DNA from 4 places in the Rhodoferax mekongensis genome. Region 2 is predicted to be linked to each of the others. Evidence: predicted binding sites of a transcription regulator. Region 2 holds the regulator's gene; each other region holds the start of a gene.
The links. The regulator FNR, encoded in region 2, switches genes on or off when oxygen is low (the NO sensors DNR and NnrR bind a similar motif). The targets are predictions, from matches to a motif close to TTGATNNNNATCAA.
Positions count from the first base shown of each region.

Region 1: RAN89_RS06880 (hemerythrin domain-containing protein) is a predicted target of FNR. The motif match lies at 873-886, and genes of this name have one in related genera.
Region 3: RAN89_RS16265 (hemerythrin domain-containing protein) is a predicted target of FNR. The motif match lies at 983-996, and genes of this name have one in related genera.
Region 4: RAN89_RS01030 (TraR/DksA family transcriptional regulator) is a predicted target of FNR. The motif match lies at 1,201-1,214, and genes of this name have one in related genera.

Region 1 is NZ_CP132507.1:1,406,190-1,408,386, reverse strand. It holds gene RAN89_RS06885 (DUF748 domain-containing protein) at 1-802, opposite strand, end outside; gene RAN89_RS06880 (hemerythrin domain-containing protein) at 939-1,517, shown strand; gene RAN89_RS06875 (methyl-accepting chemotaxis protein) at 1,529-2,197, opposite strand, start outside.
Region 2 is NZ_CP132507.1:2,162,302-2,164,498, forward strand. It holds gene ccoG (cytochrome c oxidase accessory protein CcoG) at 1-17, shown strand, start outside; gene RAN89_RS10450 (FixH family protein) at 30-308, shown strand; gene RAN89_RS10455 (hypothetical protein) at 331-567, shown strand; gene fnr (fumarate/nitrate reduction transcriptional regulator Fnr) at 583-1,302, opposite strand; gene hemN (oxygen-independent coproporphyrinogen III oxidase) at 1,499-2,197, shown strand, end outside.
Region 3 is NZ_CP132507.1:3,419,973-3,422,169, forward strand. It holds gene RAN89_RS16255 (methyl-accepting chemotaxis protein) at 1-136, opposite strand, end outside; gene RAN89_RS16260 (2OG-Fe dioxygenase family protein) at 212-946, opposite strand; gene RAN89_RS16265 (hemerythrin domain-containing protein) at 1,047-1,553, shown strand; gene RAN89_RS16270 (YitT family protein) at 1,567-2,178, shown strand.
Region 4 is NZ_CP132507.1:221,751-223,947, reverse strand. It holds gene fghA (S-formylglutathione hydrolase) at 1-88, shown strand, start outside; gene RAN89_RS01035 (MarC family protein) at 98-703, opposite strand; gene RAN89_RS01030 (TraR/DksA family transcriptional regulator) at 788-1,147, opposite strand; gene RAN89_RS01025 (DUF2946 family protein) at 1,268-1,645, shown strand; gene RAN89_RS01020 (YcnI family copper-binding membrane protein) at 1,814-2,197, shown strand, end outside.

The DNA of each region.
Region 1 (2,197 bases), 760 kb from region 2:
GCGGGCTCTGCACAAAGCCCAGTTTGATGTCCGCATCCACCACCGCGCTTTGGGGCTTGACCGGCAAGTTGGCCGGCAGATAAGGCAAATAAGGCGCCAGGTCCAGCTGGCTGATCTTGAGCTCCGCATCCCCCTTGCGGCTTTGCGCGAACGGCGTACCTTCGGCCTCCGAGTCGAAATGGCTGCCATTGAGCACAAAGGCCAGTCGGGGCGACACCAGCGCATCGCGCTTGGAATCGAAGCTGCTCAAAAACGGCAGGCTGATCTGCAAGTCCCGCAGGGTGTGCACACGCTCAGCGCCGCCGGCGCGGTCGGTGTAGTCCACACTGCCCTGGTTCAGGGTGAGGTTGTAGACCGCAAACTTTGGCGTAGGTCCGGCAGGTGTGTCGTCGGGCTTGTTCAGGCGCTGGATGATGTCGTCAATGTCGTAGCGGCCCGCGCCCAGGTGGGTAAGCTGCACCTTGGGCGCATCCACGGTGACTGCGTCAATCACCGGTGCCAGCCGGAACAGCGACTGCGCCTCGGCATCCACATACACCCGGTCCAGCGAGACCTGCACGCCCTTGCCGTCCGCGGTGGCCACCGCAAATTCGCGCACCGTGAGCTCCAGCGACCAGGGCGAAAACGCAATGCTCCCGATGGTCACTTGCCGGCCCAGCAGCTCGCTCAGGCGGCTTTGCGCCTGGCTTTTGGCCAGCGGTGGCACCGCGGCCCAGGCCAGCGCCCACAAAGCCAGCAAACTGCCAAGCCCCCAGGCCAGTCGGCGAAACCAAGGGGAAGAAACAAGAGCGCGTGGATTCATAGGACAGCAAGTTCGTGGAGTAGCGTGCCCCCTGATGGTACCCAAGCCACTGTGGCAAAGCAGCGCCCTGTTGACTTGCATCAAGCTGCCACAGCCCCCGCCATGGGAAGCTCGCGCCCAGCCTGAGGAGCACCCCATGAAACAAAGCAGCCTTCAAATCATCAAAGACGAGCACGCCGCGTTGCGCGCCATGTTGCAGTCACTCACCATGATGCTGGACCGCGGCCCGGGCGATGAGCCCGAAGGCTTTTTTGACGTGGTGCGCGCCATGCTCTTCTACATTGACGAGTTCCCCGAAAAGCTGCACCACCCCAAAGAGTCCAACCTGCTGTTCCCGCGCGTGGCGCGGCTGGCCCCGCAGGCCATGGAAGCCATCGTCCAGCTCGAAGAAGACCACGCGCACAGCGAAGCATCTGTGCGCGACCTGCAGCACCTGCTGCTGGGCTGGGAGCTGATCGGCGAGAGCCGCCGCGCCGCTTTTGACACCGCAGTGCGCCGCTACGTGCAGGCCTACCTGGCCCATATGCAGCTGGAAGAAACCGCCATCTTGCCGATTGCCCAGACCACCCTCACCGACCAGGATTGGGCCGAACTGGACGCCGCGTTTGAGGCCAACCGCGACCCTCTGGCCACCAAAGGCCAGCGCGATCCGGTGTACGACCGGCTGTTCACCCGCATCGTGATGCGGGCACCTGCGCCTATCGGGGTGGGCTGAGCTCGCTCTTGTTAGGCCACCCTAAAGTTGGCGATTTCGCGCATCAAACTTTCTGACTGTTCGTTAAGTGCACCAGCTGCCGCACTTGTTTGCTCCACTAGCGCCGCGTTTTGTTGCGTGTTTTGCTCCAGCAGTTGTATCGCGTGAACGGTCTGGGTAACACCATCTGCCTGCTCTCGCGAGCCGACAGCAATTTCGTTAAGCAAGCCGTTGATCTTCTGAGCGTTTGACAGGATTTCTCCCATTGTCATGCCAGCGCCGCTCACCACGCGCGTTCCCTGCTCGACGTTTTGCACGCTTGCATCAATCAAATCCTTGATCTCTTTGGCGGCGCCCGCTGACCTTTGTGCCAACACACGAACCTCGCTCGCCACGACCGCAAAGCCACGACCTTGTTCACCTGCACGTGCAGCCTCTACCGCAGCGTTGAGTGCAAGTATGTTGGTTTGAAACGCTATGCCGTCAATCACCGAGATGATGTCACTGATCTTTTGAGATGAACTATTGATAGCACTCATCACGTTGACCACGTCTGCGATCACTACACCGCCCTTTTGCGCCACATTTGCGTTTTCTTGGGCGAGTAGCGCTGCATCTTTGGAGTTATCTGCCATGGCCTGTACCGACGTACCGATTTCTTCCATGGTTGCAGCTTGCTCTTCAAGTGCAGCGGCGGCGGA
Region 2 (2,197 bases):
TTATTGTTCCGCGTTAAGAAAGACTGCTTATGTCCAACCCTACAACCTCGTCCAACACTCCCGCTCCCTGGTGGAAGTTCGGTCATGTGTGGCTGGTAGTCTCCGGTCCGCTCATCGTGGTGGTGGCGAGTTTCCTGACCTTCTACATTGCTGTGCGTGGCATGGACCCCATCGTTGATGAAAACTACTACCAGGCCGGCTTGGACATCAACAAGTCTTTGGCGGCCAAACCTGAGAGCCTGGCCCCGGCCATGCAGGCACGCAACCATGCAGCGACAGGGGTAGTGCCCAACACTGCACCGCGCTAAAGCGGATTTTCAGGAGCGATGTATGCCGACAGGTAAATGGATGGCAGTCGTCTGGCCCGCTTTTCTGGCGGCCGGCGTACTGGAGATCGTGGTGTTTGCATTCATTGACCCACACGATCTGCATTGGCACGATGGCGCGCTACCGCTTTCACGCCAAGGGATTTACACCTTGGCGTTCTTCGTTTTCTGGGGGGTGACGCTGGCCTCCAGCGCCTTGACCGCCTTGCTCAATATGAGCGCTGCCGAGGTCAACGATTAGGAGTTTGAGTCCCGCTCAGTTGCAGACCTTGGGGTTGACAATGTCCTTCAGGGCCTCTGTGTTCAAGATGCGCACATGGCGCTGCTTGACTTCCACAATGCCGTCTTCCACGAATTTGGAGAATGTACGGCTCACGGTCTCAAGCTTCAGACCCAAGTAGCTTCCAATCTCTTCGCGGGTCATCCGCAACACCAACTCGCTTTGCGAGAAGCCGCGGGCATGCAGGCGCTGAACCAGGTTCAGCAGAAACGCAGCCAGTCGCTCTTCGGCTCGCATGCTGCCCAGAAGCAGCATCACGCCGTTTTCACGCACGATTTCGCGGCTCATGATCTTGTGGACATGGCGCTGCAGCGAATTCACTTCCCGCGAGAGCTCTTCAATGCGGTCAAAGGGCATGACGCAAACCTCGGCGTCTTCTAGAGCCACGGCATCGCATGTGTGGTGGTCGTTCACGATGCCATCGAGCCCTACGATCTCACCGGCCATTTGGAAGCCGGTCACCTGGTCGCGGCCGTCTTCAGAAGCAACGCACGTTTTGAAGAAACCGGTGCGGATGGCAAACAGGCTGGTGAATTTTTCTCCGTTGCGGAAGAGGGTTGCTCCGCGTTTGACTTTGCGGCGGCTGGCTACCACATCGTCGATTTTGTCCAGCTCTGCAGCGCTCAACCCCAAGGGCATGCACAGTTCGCGCAGGTTGCAGTTGGAGCAAGCCACTTTGATGGTGTGGGGGTTCAATGCCGCAGTCGCAACCGGAGTGATTGCGATAGAAGCGTGGGCGTCGTGAGACTTGGCGTTAGGCATTGCGTGTTCAAGCATGGTGTTCCCCTGATGCAAGTCAATTATGGTCCCGGTCATCCTGAAACTCCTTGATGTAAATCAAGGAGTTTGGCGGGCGCTTCGGTCACAGTCTGTGCGCTAGCTTGGAGTATTCATGAACGCAGCCATTGCATCCGCACCCATATCAGAACAACTATTGACCCGGTTTGATGTCTCCGGGCCGCGTTACACCTCGTACCCGACGGCGGATCGCTTTGTCGAGGCTTTCAGTGCGGACGATTACACCCAAGCCTTGCAGCAACGCCGGTCCGGGGCTGCTGCGCTGGCCTTGCCCTTGTCTCTCTACGTGCACATCCCATTTTGCGAATCGCTGTGCTACTACTGCGCTTGCAACAAGATTATCACCAAGCACCACGACAAGGCAGCTACGTATTTGCGCTACCTGACCCGGGAAGTGGAGCTGCACACGAAACTGATGGGAACGGGACAGTCCGTCAGCCAGTTGCACTTGGGTGGGGGCAGCCCCACCTTCTTAAGCGACGCTGAACTGCGGGAACTCATGGCGATGCTGCGCCGCAACTTCAGCTTTGCCGCCGGCGGTGAATATTCCATAGAGGTGGATCCCCGCACGGTTGATGCATCGCGCCTGGATACCTTGGCCGAGCTTGGGTTCAACCGACTGAGCTTCGGCGTGCAAGACTTTGACCCCGCAGTGCAGAAGGCCGTGCACCGCGTGCAGCCTGCCGAGCAGGTATTTGCCTTGGTCGACGCGGCACGGGCCCGCGGATTTGAGTCCATTAATGTGGACCTGATTTACGGCTTGCCCCGTCAAAGCCCCGAGTCGTTTGACCGT
Region 3 (2,197 bases), 1.3 Mb from region 2:
CTACTGCGACCACGCTTTCCCCGGTACTGCGTGAGTTGGTGTAATTGAAGGCGAGAATAAAAGCAGTGGCAAAAATCAAAATGCCATGCGAGAAAAACAAGCGTCCGCGAACGCTCACATTGTCCAAAAGCTTCATGGTGACCTTCCCTGGTGAACCTGCAAACTATGGTGTTTGCTTCGTTCAAGTTGAAAAGCGGCTTGGCCCTTTACTTTACTCCTGAAAGCCGCCCGAACGCAAAGTCAACACCAAAGTGTCTCGATAGGCTCCGTTTTCCAAGGGCTGGATGGGCGTGGATTCATGAATAACCCGCGCATCATCCAAAAGTAGCAGGGACCACGGTTCGCTTAAAGTGAAGCGCTGCCCGTTGGGCCCGTCCGCTTCAAAAACCCGGGTTTCGCCGCCCTTGAGCCCTTTGCGTGCCACCAGAAAAACCGCCACCAAGTCAACGCCATCCCGGTGGGCGCCCTCCGGCGTGGGTCGACCTATACCGTCTGTCGTATCAATACGGAACTGATGCGCCTCGGTGTACCAAGTGTGCTGCCCCTTCAAATCATCGGCCACCCGGCCCAGCCACGCCAGGAGTTGCTGCCAGCCCGCTTGCGAGGTCACGCGCCTGTCCATGGGCTCAAAGTGACGCTGCATGCCACCGTGCAGCGCGTTGTACTCCAGCGGTTGCCAATGGGGACGATGTGCGACCTGGGAAACACCGCTCTCTTGAATAACGAAACAGGAATGGCGACGGCGGCGGTAGCGGCCACCATCTTTCAAATAGTTGTCCGGCGGCAGGTCATTCCACCCGTCGCACCAGCCCAACATGGTGTCCAACGGCACGCCGGACAGCCCTGCCACTTGGGACGCCCCGACGACCGCGTAGCCCTGACGGAACAGCGTGGCGCCCAGGTCGGCTGGGCGGGCAATCAGAGGGGGCTGGAGGGAAATGGTCATAGCGCCGGATTATCAACCGCACTCTTCTTTCGATGCCTGATGTGGGTCAATACGCCCGAAACCGTCTGCCCCTAAGCTGGGCCGGATCAAGGAGAAAACGATGACCGAAACCCTCAATGCCCCCGCCACCCTTGCCTGGAGCGACGCTCTGGTGCTCGACATGCCCGTGATGGACGAGGTGCACCAGGAGTTTGTGGCCCTGCTGGAGCGCGTGGTGCTGGCGGAGGACGACATGCTCATGCCCCTGTGGTCGGAGTTGATCACCCACACCCAGGAGCATTTCGACCGCGAAGACCAATGGATGCGCGCCACCGGTTTCGCGGCCGGCAACTGCCATGCCACCCAGCACAAAGTGGTGCTACAGGTGCTGCGCGAGGGGGAAGCCCGCGGCCACGGCGGCGACCTGGCTGTGGTGCGGCAGATGGCCGACGAACTGGGCATCTGGTTTCCCCAGCATGCGCAAAGCATGGATGCGTCCCTGGCATTGCACTTGCGTTCGGCAGGTTACGACCCGGCTACCGGAGCGCTCGCCCAACCGGACCGTTTGCCGCAAACGGAGATTCATGGCTGCGGCGGCGTCACCTGCTCGGACACAGTCACCGCCTGAATACACTCGCCTGATGCCCGAATCCTCTCCTGCCCTGCGCCACCGTCCTTCCGAAGACCTGCAAGCCCTGCTCACTGGCACCATTTTTGTGGCGCTGGGGGTCTTGATGTTCAAGCAGGTGGGCTTGCTAACTGGTGGCACGGCAGGGGTGGCCTTCTGGCTGCACTACGCCACTGGCTGGAATTTCGGGCTGATTTTCTTTGCCATCAACCTGCCGTTTTACGCCCTGGCCTACCAGCGCATGGGGCGGGTATTCACCGTGAAAACCTTCATGGCGGTGGCGCTTCTAGCCGTGTTCACCAACCTGTTGCCGCAATGGATGGGCTTTGAATACCTGCACCCTGCAGCCACCGCCATCATTGGCGGCCTGCTCATGGGCACGGGCATGTTGATCTTGTTCAGGCACAAAGCCAGCCTGGGTGGGTTCAATGTGCTGGTGCTGTACCTGCAAGAAAAGCGCGGCTGGCGTGCCGGGCGCATTCAGATGGCGCTGGACTGCACCATCGTGCTGCTGGCCTTCGGCGTGACCGATTGGCAGCATGTGCTGTGGAGTGTGCTGGGCGCCATCACCCTGAACCAGACTTTGGCGACCAACCACCGTGCCGGCCGCTACATGGCGCACTGAGCGCACACTCAGGGCGCCG
Region 4 (2,197 bases), 1.9 Mb from region 2:
GGGCTACGACCATGGCTACTATTTCATCAGCACCTTCATGGACGACCACCTGCGCCATCATGCGCGGGGACTCGGGCTGACGAGTTAAGCGGCAGCGTCAGGTGGCAGCCGCCACCTGCTGCACAAAAGTCTTGATGCCGCGCAGCATCATCTCAATGGCCACAGACACCAGCACCAAGCCCATCAACCGCTCGGCAGCGACCACCAGACGGTCGCCGATGATGCGCTGAATCCGCTCTGCCGACACCAGCACGACGGCGCTGACCAGCATGGTGACGCACAGCGCGCCTATCCACTCCATGCGGCGGTCCGGTTGCTGGGATACCAGCAGCAGCACGGTCGCCAGCGCAGAGGGGCCCGCCACCGCTGGAATGGCAAGGGGGACAATCAGCGGTTCGGTCTTGATCTCTGTCTCTGCGGTGGCGGCCGGCGGGAACACCATGCGCAGGGCAATCAAAAACAGGATCACGCCGCCGCCGATCTGCAAGGACAGTTCGCTCAGGTTCATGACCCGCAAAAAGCTCTCGCCCACAAACATGAAGGTGAGGAGCAGCGTGAATGCGATCAGAATTTCCCGCAGGATTACCTTGGGCCGGCGCTCAGGTGCTACATGCTTGAGCGCGTTGGCAAAAATCGGGATGTTGCCGACCGGGTCGGTAATCAGGATCAGCAGGATGGTCGCAGAGGCGAAGGTGTAATTCATCATGGCGCGTAACGCCGGTGTTGGCGGCGTGTTCGGGAGAGAGCGGCAGAGAATACCAGCCCGCTGACCCGGCATGCATGGACCTCAGGCGTCTTCCAGCGCGCTTTGGCAGTCCATGCAGCGCTCAGCGTCCGGGGTGGCGCGCAGCCGGTCTTCAGGGATGGTGGTGCCGCAGGCCACGAAATGGCCGTAAGTGCCGGTCTCCACGCGCTGCAGCGCGGCATCGATGCGACGCAGTTCGGCCGTTTCGTGCTCGTCCAGTGCCAGCTCCAAGTCGCGCTCGGTGTTGGCCTGGGCGGGCGTATCTTCGTGCCCGCTGAAATGCGCCGCCGAGGCCAAAGCCCGGCTGGGTTCGCCTCCGCGCAGTTGGTTCAGGCGGGCGCGCAAGGCATCGCGTTGCTGGAGCAGTTGTTTCTGGTAGCTGTGAAGGTCGGGGTGTGTCATGGTGTTTCCTGTGGTTTGCACCTGTCATGTTCTACCTTCGGGATACAAAAGCTTTGATGCGGGTCAAGTTCCGGGCGATGACCGGGGGCGCGCTCGTCGGCTCGTCCATAATCGCCCTCCATGGCCTCCCTCCAATCCCTGCGCGAAGCACGCTCCATCGTCCGTTGGATGCTGGTGTTGTTTGCTTTGTCCATCGGGGTAGCGGTGGCGGCCCCTGCGGTTAACCCGCAGGCATTGACGCTGATTTGCACGACCGCAGGCAAGGTCACATTCGTCGCCGAATCGGTCGGCGGCAACGCAGACAGCGCACCCTCGGGCATGCAGACCCACGCGCTGGACTGCGTCTTGTGCCTGCCCGCCGGCGCACTGCCGGTGGCTATGGCGGCGCTGCATGCCGGCCCGGCAGCGCGTAGCCCGCAACCGGCAGCGCTGCCCGAGCGTGTTCCGGTCCGCTTCGCCAACGCAGCATCTGCCCGCGGCCCGCCTGCGCAAGTCTGAGCGCCGCTGACAGCGCTTGGCGCTGGCTGTGCGGTCGCGTCAGTTTTTTCTTCTTTTCCGGATTTTGTATTTCTGCTCTGGTGCGCCTGTACGTAGCGGCCGGGCGATTGTTTTGAGGTTGTCATGAATCGTTTTGCTATGCAATTGATAGCTGTTTGCGCAATTTCCATGAGCGCTAGCGCCGCTTTTTCTCATGTAACGCTGGAGGACCAGGCTGCGGCAGCAGGTGCCGGCTATCGGGGGGTACTGCGCGTGGGCCATGGCTGTGCCGGCGCGCCCACCACATCCATCACGGTCACCATCCCTGCGGGATTTAACGGCGCGCAGCCCTTGGTGAAAGCCGGTTGGACGGTGAGCACCAAGGTCGGCAAGCTGGACCAACCCTATGAAATGCACGGCACCAAGTACACCGAAGGCGTGCAGGAAATCACCTGGACTGCTAAGGGCGCTGAGAACGCATTGCCTGACGCATTTGCCGATGAATTCGTGTTCCGCGGCACCACGCCCAAAATGCCCGGTACCCTGTGGTTCAAGGTCGTGCAAGCTTGCGAC